DNA from 2 places in the Hymenobacter sp. GOD-10R genome. Region 1 is predicted to be linked to the other one. Evidence: riboswitches for the same ligand, from Rfam matches in the RefSeq annotation. Region 1 holds a riboswitch; the other holds the start of a gene.
What was found. Region 1 has a riboswitch for cobalamin ahead of SD425_RS01910 (ABC transporter substrate-binding protein). Riboswitches for the same ligand answer to the same signal wherever they lie in the genome.
Positions count from the first base shown of each region.

Region 2: another riboswitch for cobalamin. It lies ahead of SD425_RS25930 (ABC transporter substrate-binding protein); the one in region 1 lies ahead of SD425_RS01910 (ABC transporter substrate-binding protein).

Region 1 is NZ_CP141184.1:429,919-435,117, forward strand. Features, by position in the region: gene SD425_RS01885 (Hsp20/alpha crystallin family protein) at 1-56, opposite strand, end outside; gene SD425_RS01890 (hypothetical protein) at 103-363, opposite strand; gene SD425_RS01895 (hypothetical protein) at 406-678, opposite strand; gene SD425_RS01900 (hypothetical protein) at 828-1,184, opposite strand; gene SD425_RS01905 (sigma-70 family RNA polymerase sigma factor) at 1,197-1,748, opposite strand; cobalamin riboswitch at 1,928-2,131, shown strand; gene SD425_RS01910 (ABC transporter substrate-binding protein) at 2,159-3,388, shown strand; gene SD425_RS01915 (iron ABC transporter permease) at 3,388-4,473, shown strand; gene SD425_RS01920 (ABC transporter ATP-binding protein) at 4,473-5,199, shown strand, end outside.
Region 2 is NZ_CP141184.1:6,568,768-6,573,966, reverse strand. Features, by position in the region: gene SD425_RS25950 (pyridoxal phosphate-dependent aminotransferase) at 1-5, shown strand, start outside; gene cbiB (adenosylcobinamide-phosphate synthase CbiB) at 1-925, shown strand, start outside; gene SD425_RS25940 (cobyrinate a,c-diamide synthase) at 902-2,251, opposite strand; gene SD425_RS25935 (AAA family ATPase) at 2,287-2,820, shown strand; cobalamin riboswitch at 2,863-3,065, shown strand; gene SD425_RS25930 (ABC transporter substrate-binding protein) at 3,095-4,309, shown strand; gene SD425_RS25925 (hypothetical protein) at 4,276-4,503, shown strand; gene SD425_RS25920 (TonB-dependent receptor) at 4,500-5,199, shown strand, end outside.

The DNA.
Region 1 (5,199 bases):
GGGTCGCCATGAAATTGTTGTTCTGCTTCTGCTCGATTTGCTTGTTGATTGTACATGATTTGAGGTAGTTAAGAAAGGATTGATAAAAAGGAAGGACCTAGCTTACTGCGGTTGCTGTGCGTCAGTAGTTGGGTTCGGCGCAAGTGGCCTAGTGGGTGGCGCAGCAGGCGGCGTTATGTTCCGGTTGGGGTAGCGACTACCGTAGACATCACTGGCGCAAGTGCGCCAGCCGCCGTGCCTTCCCCCGAAATAGCCTCTTGAGGTGTCGTCCCACCCGAAGCGGCGATGCCGAGCTAAAGCGCTCAGGCTGAAAAAGGTGGCTAGTGCCACAACAATGGCAATGGTTACGCGGGCAATTCGCATGATGGTAGGGGAGAAAAGGGTGAAAGGAGTAAAGCCGCCGTACTAAGCAACTTGCACATGACTAACAGGGCCATTACCAGCGATGGGCGCGCGGTACCACTGCCCATCGATGGGCACAGGCGCAAAGGGAAAAGGAGCGTAGCTAGCCCACCGTCCGCGTCGCCCAAAACGACGGCCACGCCAGCCGCCCGTAATGAGGCGTACTAGCAAGCTGAGCAGTCCGACAAACAGTAAGAACCGGAAGAAGAAAGGGAAGAAAAAAAGCAGTGTGCCAGCGAGTAAGCCAATGCCAACTGCGCGAAGGATGGATTTCATATGCCTGTTCGTTAGTGAGAAAGGGTATTTCTCTGGAAGTCGAACGGCTTGTGTGTTTTACTCTAAACTCCGGCAGAAATTTTTAAGAATTTTAGAAAGTTAGGGTTTGATCAAGCAAAGCCCACTTACCTAGGTGCTTCCGCCGGCGGCTAATCCTGGCGCGGGCGGCCACCCCGGCGGTGCTGATGCCGCTCCCACCACTGCGACCGAAAGCGGCGTCGCTCTTCGTCGCTCATTTGCATCCACTTCTCGCGGCCGCGGCCCCAACCCTGCCGCCTGGCGCCCCAGCCTGCTCGCGGTCCGAACGAGCCAAACAAAATACGACACAGCACCAGCAGGCCTACGCCCTGCCAGTAGCTGAGCCGGCCCGCATGCACGGCTGCCGGCAAGATGGCGTTCCACAAGCTCATCACTACGCCACCCAGCACCAAGGCCAGGGCAGCCCCGACCAACGGAAAGAAAAAGAAGCGGCCCCGGGGGCCTCGCGGCTGGTTAGAGAAAGGCATGAGCGAGGCTAGTTAGTAGTTGAGAAATTCATGGTATAAGTTGGCCAGCCGCTTGCGTAGGTGGGCCACGGCATAGCCTTTCCGTGAAATGATGGTTTTGATACCAACGCCGACCTCGTCCGCAATTTCTTGCAAAGTGCGGTCTTCTAGCTCGTTTTGCACAAAAACGTAGCGCTGGGCTTCCGGTAGCTCGTCGAGAGCCTGAAAAAGTTGCTCCCAAAAAAACTGTTTTAGATCTTCCTCCTCAGGGGTGGGTGCCTCCGCCAGCAGGATTTCGCGGAAGCTTAGCTCGCCCTCCTCGTCCTCGTAGCTGTAATCGTCGAGGCGGTCTTCGTGCTTCTTGCGAAACTTGTCGACAATCTTGTTGCGGGCCACGCGGTGTAGCCAGCCGCTCACCTGCTCAATGGTTTCCAGTTCCGATTGGCTCGTGAACTGATACCACACTTCTTGCAGCACATCTTCGGCGTCTTCGTCGCTTTCCACACGGCCGCGGATAAAAGCAAACAGCTGTTTGCCATATCGTTTTACGGTCCCAATGATGCTTTGCTGGTTCGACGCTGCCAAGGTGGTAGGAGTTGGGAGCTGTGCTGTGGTAGGCGCCTTTAGGGTGGGGCGACCTAGGTACAGCTTCTGCTACTGCGGAAGACGAATCAGCGGCTTGCTTTACTTTAAAGTGATGGCGAAGAGCTAGGTCTGGCGCGGAGCAACGCACCAGCGGCGACACCTCCCATTTTATTTCAGCTACCTTTACCGCCAGCAAAGGTGGCTGCGCCGAATACATCGGTGGCGGCCCGAAAAGGGAATCCGGTGCGAATCCGGAACAGTCTCCGCTGCTGTAACCCCGTACCAATGCGGCCGACACGACCAGGCCACTGCTTCCGCACGGGAGTGGGAAGGCCGTCGGCCGAGGGGAAGTCAGAAGACCTGCCTTTGCGCCAGCCCGTTACAGCTTTCGGAAGAAAGGCTTGTCAACCATGAAGAACCCCGCTACCCGCCGGATGCCCGGCGGCTTATCCTTTGTATTTCCTGCTGGTTGGCGGTGGTTAGGCTTGAGCCTAGCTATGCATTGCGCAAACCTGCTGGCGAGTTGCTCGCAACCAACGCCCGAAAAGGCAGCACCGCCAACAGCTACTCCGCAGGAGCAAGTCGCTGGTGCGTCGCAACAAACGACTATCAAGTACGCCAAAGGCTTTACGATTCAGTACGTCGGCAACTACAAGATTGTCAAGATCCTAAATCCTTTCAAGGACCACACCGACACGGCCTGCTACGTGCTCGTGCCGCGCGGTCAGTCGCGGCCAGCTGGCTATGGCAGCAGCTCGGTTATCGAAACCCCCATTCGAACGCTGGTAGGCACCTCGTCCATGCACATAGCGCTGGCCGACTTTCTCAATGCCGATGACGTGCTCGTGGGGCTAGGTAGCCTGCAATACGCCTCGGCACCCGCGGTGCGCAAGCGCATTGCCGAAGGAAAGATCAAAGCGTTTGGCGAAAACTCCCTCAACGAAGAGCAGCTGATTGCCCAGCACCCCGATCTGGTGATGACCATGGGCAGCCCCGGCGCCCCGGTGGAGCGTTTTCATACCCTAGCCGCCGCGGGCGTGCCCGTGATGGTAAACTCGGAGTGGGTAGAGACAACACCCCTAGCCCGCGCCGAATGGGTGAAGCTACTGGCCACCTTGCTCAACAAAGAAGCCGTTGTTAATCAGAAATTTGCCAAAGTAGAAGCAGAATATCAGCGTCTCACGGCTCTAACGCGGCGGGTAACCAAGCGGCCGCAGGTGCTCACGGGGTTGCCGTTCAAGGACACCTGGTACATGCCCGATGGGGAAAGCTACACGGCGCAGTTCTTCCGCGACGCCGGTGGGGCCTACCACTGGGACCAAGAGCGCGCCGCCGGCAGCCTAGCCTTGGCCTTCGAAGCCGTGTACCCCGTGGCCCTCACGGCCGACTGCTGGGTGAACACCGGCACGGCCAATACCAAAGCCGAAATCCTGGCCCAGGACGCCCGCTACGCCGATTTTCAGCCCTTCAAAACGGGAGCGGTGTACAATAACAACAAGCGCACCGACGGCCATGGCTCCAATGATTATTGGGAGTCCGGCGCAGTACATCCGGAAGTAATTCTGGCGGACCTTATTAAGATTTTGCACCCAGAGCTCCTGCCGCAGCACGAGCTGGTGTACTATAAGCAACTAAAGTGATGAACACATTGACGGCTGAGCCGGTGGCGCACGGCCGCCGCCTGGCACGCCGCCGGCGCTTGCTGCTGGTAGGGTTAGTAGGATTGGTCGGGCTAGCCTTTATGCTGGATATTGCCCTTGGTTCGGTGCGCATCCCGCTGCCCGCGGTGGCCGATGTGCTGCTGGGGAAAAGCAGCGGCACCATAGCCTGGGATTTTATTGTCGCCAAAATCCGGGTGCCTAAGGCTATTACGGCGGTGCTGGTAGGCTGTGGCCTCGCGGTCAGTGGCTTGCAGATGCAGACGTTGTTTCGCAACCCGTTGGCGGGACCGTCGGTGCTGGGCATTACGGCGGGGGCTGGGCTCGGGGTGGCGCTGGTGATGCTATCGGCGGGCAGCGCGGCCAGCCTCTACGCCATTCAGCAGCTTGGGCTTGGGGGAAGCTGGCTTATTGTGCTAGCCGCTACCCTAGGTGCCGCCCTGGTGCTCTTGCTGGTACTCGCCATTTCGGCCCGCGTGCGCGACAACGTGGTGATGCTTATTGTGGGGGTGATGATCGGCAACATCACCCTTTCCATTGTCAGTATCTGGCAATACTTCAGCGCTCCAGAGCAGATCCAAGAGTACTTGCTGTGGACGTTTGGCTCGTTGGGTGGCGTTACGGGGCCGCACTTAGCCGTATTAGCGGGAGTAGTTCTGGTGGGGTTGGTGTTAGCTTTTGCCTCTTCGAAGCCGCTTAATGCTTTACTGTTAGGGGAGAACTATGCTCGTAGTATGGGCCTGACGGTGGGTCGCGCGCGGCTGCTCATCATTGCTAGCACTAGTCTGCTGGCGGGCAGCATTACGGCTTTCTGCGGACCGATCGGCTTTGTCGGTATCGCCGTGCCGCACCTGACCCGCGCCCTGCTCAACACTGCCGACCACCGCTTGCTGATTCCGGGCGCTTGCCTAGTGGGTGCGGGCCTGACGTTGCTATGCGACTGTCTGGCGCAGCTGCCGGGCAGCTCAACGGCTTTGCCAATCAATATTATCACGGCGCTGGTAGGGGCGCCGGTCGTTATCTGGGTTACGCTGCGCCGGACCCTCGTACGCTCTTCCTTTTCCTGATGATGGCACCTCCTCCCTTATTGGAAACGCAGGCGCTGGTCATTGGCTACAAGCTTAGTCGGACGGAGCGACGGCACGTGGCCGGACCACTAGACCTAGCTTTGCAGCCAGGCGACTTGGTGTGTTTGCTTGGGCCGAACGGGGCCGGCAAATCGACGCTGATGCGCACGCTGGCGGGCTTGCAGCCGCCCCTCGGGGGCCATGTGCAGATTGAGCAAGTTGATACCCAGCACCTAGCTGCGGCCGAGCTAGCCCGCAAGCTCAGCATCGTACTCACTGACCGCGTGGAGGCTGGCAACCTAACGGTACAGGAGTTGGTGGCCCTAGGTCGCTACCCGCACACGGGATGGCTCGGCAACCTTTCCGCGCACGATCATACCGTGATACAAGAAGCTTTAGCGTCGACCAATACGGCCCAGTTCGCGGCTCGCCGGGTGGCAACGCTCAGCGACGGGGAGCGACAGAAGGTGATGCTCGCCCGCGCCCTCGCCCAGGATACGCCCGTGATTCTGCTCGATGAGCCCACGGCTCACCTCGACCTGCCCAACCGGGTGCAGCTCATGCGTTTGCTGCACCAGCTGGCTCGTCAAACGCGGAAAGCTATCCTGCTTTCAACCCACGAGCTCGACTTAGCTTTGCAGGCGGCTGACTATGTGTGGCTCATGCACGGCCAGGGACAACTGCATACAGGCGTCCCCGAAGACCTGGTGCTCAGCGGCACGTTTG
Region 2 (5,199 bases), 620 kb from region 1:
CCTAGCTCCGCCGCTCGCCCTCGGCTATGCGCTCGATTTGCTGCTGGCCGACCCCGAGGGCTTGCCGCACCCCGTACGAACCTATGGTACGCTCATCGCGGCGGGCGAGCGGCAGCTCAATCAGGGGCCTTATCGCTTCGCCAAAGGTGCCGTGCTGGCCGGGAGCCTCGTGGTCGGTACGTTTGGCACCTTTACGTTGCTGGACAAGCTGTTGCGTCGGCTACCTTTCGGCGTGGCGGTGGCTGTTAATAGCGTTTGGGTGTTCTATGGCCTAGCGAATACGGGCTTGGTGCGCGAGGGTCGAGCTGTGTTTACCGCCCTCGACGAGAAAGGAGTGGAAGCTGGCCGCCAGCAGCTAGCCCGCATCGTAGGACGCGACACCACCCAGCTTGATGCCCAGCAGATTCGCACCGCCGTGTTCGAGAGCCTGGCCGAAAACCTCAGCGATGGGGTGGTAGCGCCACTTTTCTATTACGCTTTGGCGGGCGTACCCGGCCTGATGGCCTACAAAATGGTGAACACCCTCGACTCGATGGTGGGCTACCGCAGCCCACGTTACGAGCAGTTTGGCAAGCTAGCCGCCCGCCTTGATGACGTAGCGAACCTAGTGCCGGCTCGCCTCACAGCGGTGCTGCTAGCGGCGCTTGGCGGTAGCAGGCGCGGCTTTCAGTTCATCTTGCGTTATGGTAATCAGCACAAAAGCCCTAATGCCGGCTACCCGGAAGCGGCGCTGGCGGGCGTGCTTAACTGCCGCTTCGGCGGGCCGAACTATTACCATGGCGAACTGGTGCCCAAGCCCTACATCGGCAACAACCCTCGCCCAATTGCGCCCACTGAAATCGAGCGGGTAGCTAGGCTTAATCACGCCGTTTGTGCCGTGGTGGTGGCCGGCATTATGGGGTTATTCTGGTGGCGCCGACGTTAAGGCGTTGGTTACCAAGTGTTCTATAAATGTTCGGTTTTCGCCCCAATAAAGGTGCACATAAGAAGCCCATACGTTGCCATGGCGGTACACCTGCACCGGTACGTCGGCACCTTTAGCGTTAGTAATCTGCACGGCTGCTGGGATCAAACCTTGATCTTCCAAAGTAGAGTAGTGAAACTCATGGCCTTTGATTTTCAAGCCCTTCCACTCCAAGGCTCGGTAACCTAGGGTGAGTTTAGCTTGCTGCATCGAAGTGGTGCAGGGCAGCACGTTTGTCATGGGGAGGGTCTGGCCCTGGGCATCGGTGAGGGTGCGGCCTAGGTACATCAGGCCGCCGCACTCGGCGTAGGCAGTGCCGCCCGCGGCGCAATACGCGGCAATGCTGGCGCGCATGCTGAGGTTGGCGCTCAGCGCTTCGGCAAACAGCTCGGGGTAGCCGCCGGGCAAGTACAGGAAATCGGTATCAGCAGGCAAGGCAGCGTCAGCTAGGGGGCTGAAGTACGTCACTTCGCCTAGCTCCTGTAGCGCATCTAGGTTTTGAAGGTAAGTGAAGGTAAACGCCTCGTCGCGGGCGACGGCTATGCGGCGTGGTTGGAGACTTAGGGCGGACGGCACGGTAGGTACCCACGTGGGAGCAGCGGTGTTCGTCACGGTCAGCAGGCGGTCGAGGTCGATGGTTTGGGGCAAGGCGTCGGCTAAGGCTTCCACGATGGCCTCGTACTGAACCTCCGCGTCAATCGACAAACCTAGGTGGCGCGATGGAATGGCAAACGCTGGATTATTAGGTAGATAGCCCAGTACCTCGACGCCCACATCCTCACAGGCTTCGCGCAGAAATTGGAAGTGCGAAGCGGTGTTCACAAAGTTGAAAATGGCGCCCACTAGCCGAATGCCCGGGTAAAAGTTCTTGAACCCAAACAGCAGCGGCGCCACTGAATACGCCATGGCTTTGGCATTGACCACCAAAATAACCGGAATACCAAGCTGCTCAGCTACATCGGCGGCGCTGCCTTGCATGCGGGTGGCCCCGTCGAAGAGGCCCATCACGCCTTCCACCACTGCCACATCGGCGGGGGCAGTGTAGCGGGCGTAGGTGGCTTGCGCGTGCTCCACCGATGCCATATACAGGTCGAGGTTGAGGCTAGGTCGGCCGGCGGCCTGAGTGTGGTGGTGCGTGTCAAGGTAATCGGGGCCGCACTTGAAGGGCTGCACCCGCAAGCCGCGTCGCGCCAATGCCCGCAGCAGCCCAAGCGTAAGGGTGGTTTTGCCGCTCCCACTGCTGGGGGCAGCAATCAGGAACTGCGGTTTCGGGGAAGAATGGGACACGATTGTATTTTTGAGCGTTTAATTACAAAATAAGAATGCCGCTTTACGTGATTTCGGGCGGCCCTGGGGCTGGCAAAACAACGCTGCTGACGGCCTTGCAGCAAGTGGGCTTCGGAACTGCCGATGAGGTGTCGCGCCAACTCATTCGCGAGCAAGTCGCGCTCGGCACCGACCAAGTACCGTGGCGCAACCTAGCTGGTTTTGCGGAGCTAGCCCTAGCCCGAATGGTGGCGCAGCACCAAGCCGCCAGCCAAGCCAACCGCACCACCTTTTTTGATCGAGGTATTCCGGATGTTATTGGCTACATGCTAGTTGCAGGCTTGTCAGTGCCGCCGGCGTACTACACCGCAGCAGCCACGCACCCGTACGCTTCGCCGGTGTTGCTGGCCCCGCCGTGGGCGGAAATCTACGTGAACGATGCCGAGCGCTGGCAGACCTTCGGTGAGGCTCAGGCGCTCTACCACGCCTTGCGCCGCACGTACCAGGACCTAGGTTTCACGGTGCTCGATTTGCCCAAAGTGCCCGTCGTTGAGCGCGTTGCTTTCGTGCGCAAGGTAGTTGCAACCTAGCTCTTAGACGGGCTAAATACTCAGCGGCAACATTTTTTGCCTACTTTTGCTAGCGCAATTGGTAGTCGTTTCCGCGGTGCGGAACGACTTTAAAAGGGAATCCGGTGTGAATCCGGGACAGTCTCCGCTGCTGTAACCCCCTCAAAACCCCGTCGATACCTTACGGGCCACTGTTTCAGCCTGAAACGGGAAGGCCATCGACGGGCGGGGAAGTCAGAAGACCTGCCGCTTGCAACATACAGTCACAGCTTTCGGCAGAAAGGCTCGTTGTACCATGCTCTACTCCTTGTTTGCTCCCGGCTCGGCTGGGAGACCGTCCATTTTTTCTCTTTTCCGCCGCTCCGCACTGGCGGGGCTGTTGCTGGCTTCGTTGCCTGGCTACAGCCAAGTTGCGCCGGCTCGCCCCGCTGCCAAAGCGGTAGCGACGTCCGCTGTGCGCGGACGAACGACGGTTCAATTTGCCAAAGGCTTTACCATCAGCTACGTAGGTGGTTGTAAGGTAATAACCATCCTGAGTCCTTTCGAGCAGAAAACGACGGCGACGCGCTATTTGCTGGTGCCCCGGGGCGTTACTCGCCCGGCCGGCTACACCGATGCGGTTGTCATTCAAACGCCTATTCGCAGCTTGGTGGCGCTATCGTCAATGCACGTGGCACTGGCCGATTTCCTAGGGGCCGACGATGTGATTGTCGGCTTAGGCGACTTCAAATACGCTTCGGCCCCGCGGGTGCGGCAGCGCATTGCCGAGGGCAAGATCATCAATGCCGGGCAGGGCCGGGAGCTTAATAATGAGCTGCTTATCGCTCAGCACCCCGACTTAGTGATGAGCACCGGGTGGCCTGGTCAAGGTCTCAGCCGCTTTCAAACCCTGCAAGCAGCCGGCGTGCCCGTGATGATCAACTCCGAGTGGGTCGAGTCGACGCCCCTAGGTCGGGCGGAGTGGGTGAAGGTGATGGCTGCCTTGCTCAACAAGGAAGACTTGGTCAACCAGAAGTTTGGCCAAGTGGTGCGCGACTACCAGCGCCTAGCCGCCCTCGGTCAGAAAGCCGCCAAGAAGCCGAAAGTAATTGTGGGTCTGCCGTTTAAGGACGTGTGGCACGTGCCGGATATGGACAGCTACATGGCGCAATTTCTGCGCGACGCGGGCACCACCTATGCCTGGGATAAGACCAAATCGCCCCAAGGCAGCCTCGCCCTTTCGTTTGAAACGGTGTCGCCTGTAGCGCTCAGTGCCGACTATTGGCTACAAACCGGCTCGGCCAACACTAAGACCGACATCACGGCCCAGGATACGCGCTACGCAGCCTTCGCCCCGTTCAAAAACAATCGGCTCTACAACAATAACAAGCGCACGAACGCGCAGGGCTCCAACGACTACTGGGAATCGGGCGCCGTGCACCCCGACGTGGTGCTGTCGGATCTGATTAAGATCCTGCACCCCGAGCTACTGCCCAAGTGGCAACTCTACTACTACAAGCCAGTTCAGTAAGCCCCGCCAGCCTAGCTTTTGATGCGGTTTGCGCGCCTTTTCCCCTGCGTGCCCTGCCCGACCTAGGTGTGTTGCCCGGCGCATTTTGGCCCGACTTCCAGCGTAAGACCAACCCATCTACCCGCAACCAAGTGGCTGTTAGCCAGCATTCTTTTTCACTTTCCCCTGGCCGGCTTTCCCGGCAAAACTCATGAAGAAAAAACGTTTACGCCGCCATCACACAGCTACTCGCATTGAGATCAAGCTCATGTTGGGTACAGTGCTTCTCGTGGGCACGCTGCAAGGCGCGCAGGCGCAGGTACTGGCCGACACGCTGAATCGGCAGCGGTTGGGCGAGGTCGTGGTGACGGCCACCCGTTCGGGTGCGGAGCGTGCGAAACTACCCCAGCAGATTCAGGTTATCACGCAGAAGGATCTGCGCGCCACGCCCTACCAGGAGTTTACGGACGTGCTGAAGAAGAATGCTTCAGTAGATGTAATTCAGTACCCAGGATTGCTGGCAGGCGTGGGCATTCGGGGCTTCCGGCCCCAGAGCAGTGGTCTGAACCAACGGGCGCTGCTGCTCGTCGATGGCCGACCTGCTGGTACCACCAACCTCGCCACGCTTGACCTAGGTAGCGTGCAGCAAATTGAAGTGCTGAAAGGGCCCGCCTCGGCGCTCTATGGCTCGCAGGCCATGGGCGGCGTGGTAAACGTGATTACGCGCCAGTCGCGCGGGGCAGTGCGCTCGTCGCTGTTCACGGAATATGGTAGCTACCAAACTGTTAAGCTAGGCGGCGCAACCGGCGGCAACATCACCGAGAAGCTCGATTTCGACCTGTCCTTCTCGATGTTCGACCGCGCTCAGGATTATAAGCTAGGTAAAAAGGGCCTCTTCCGCCGCGAGCTCG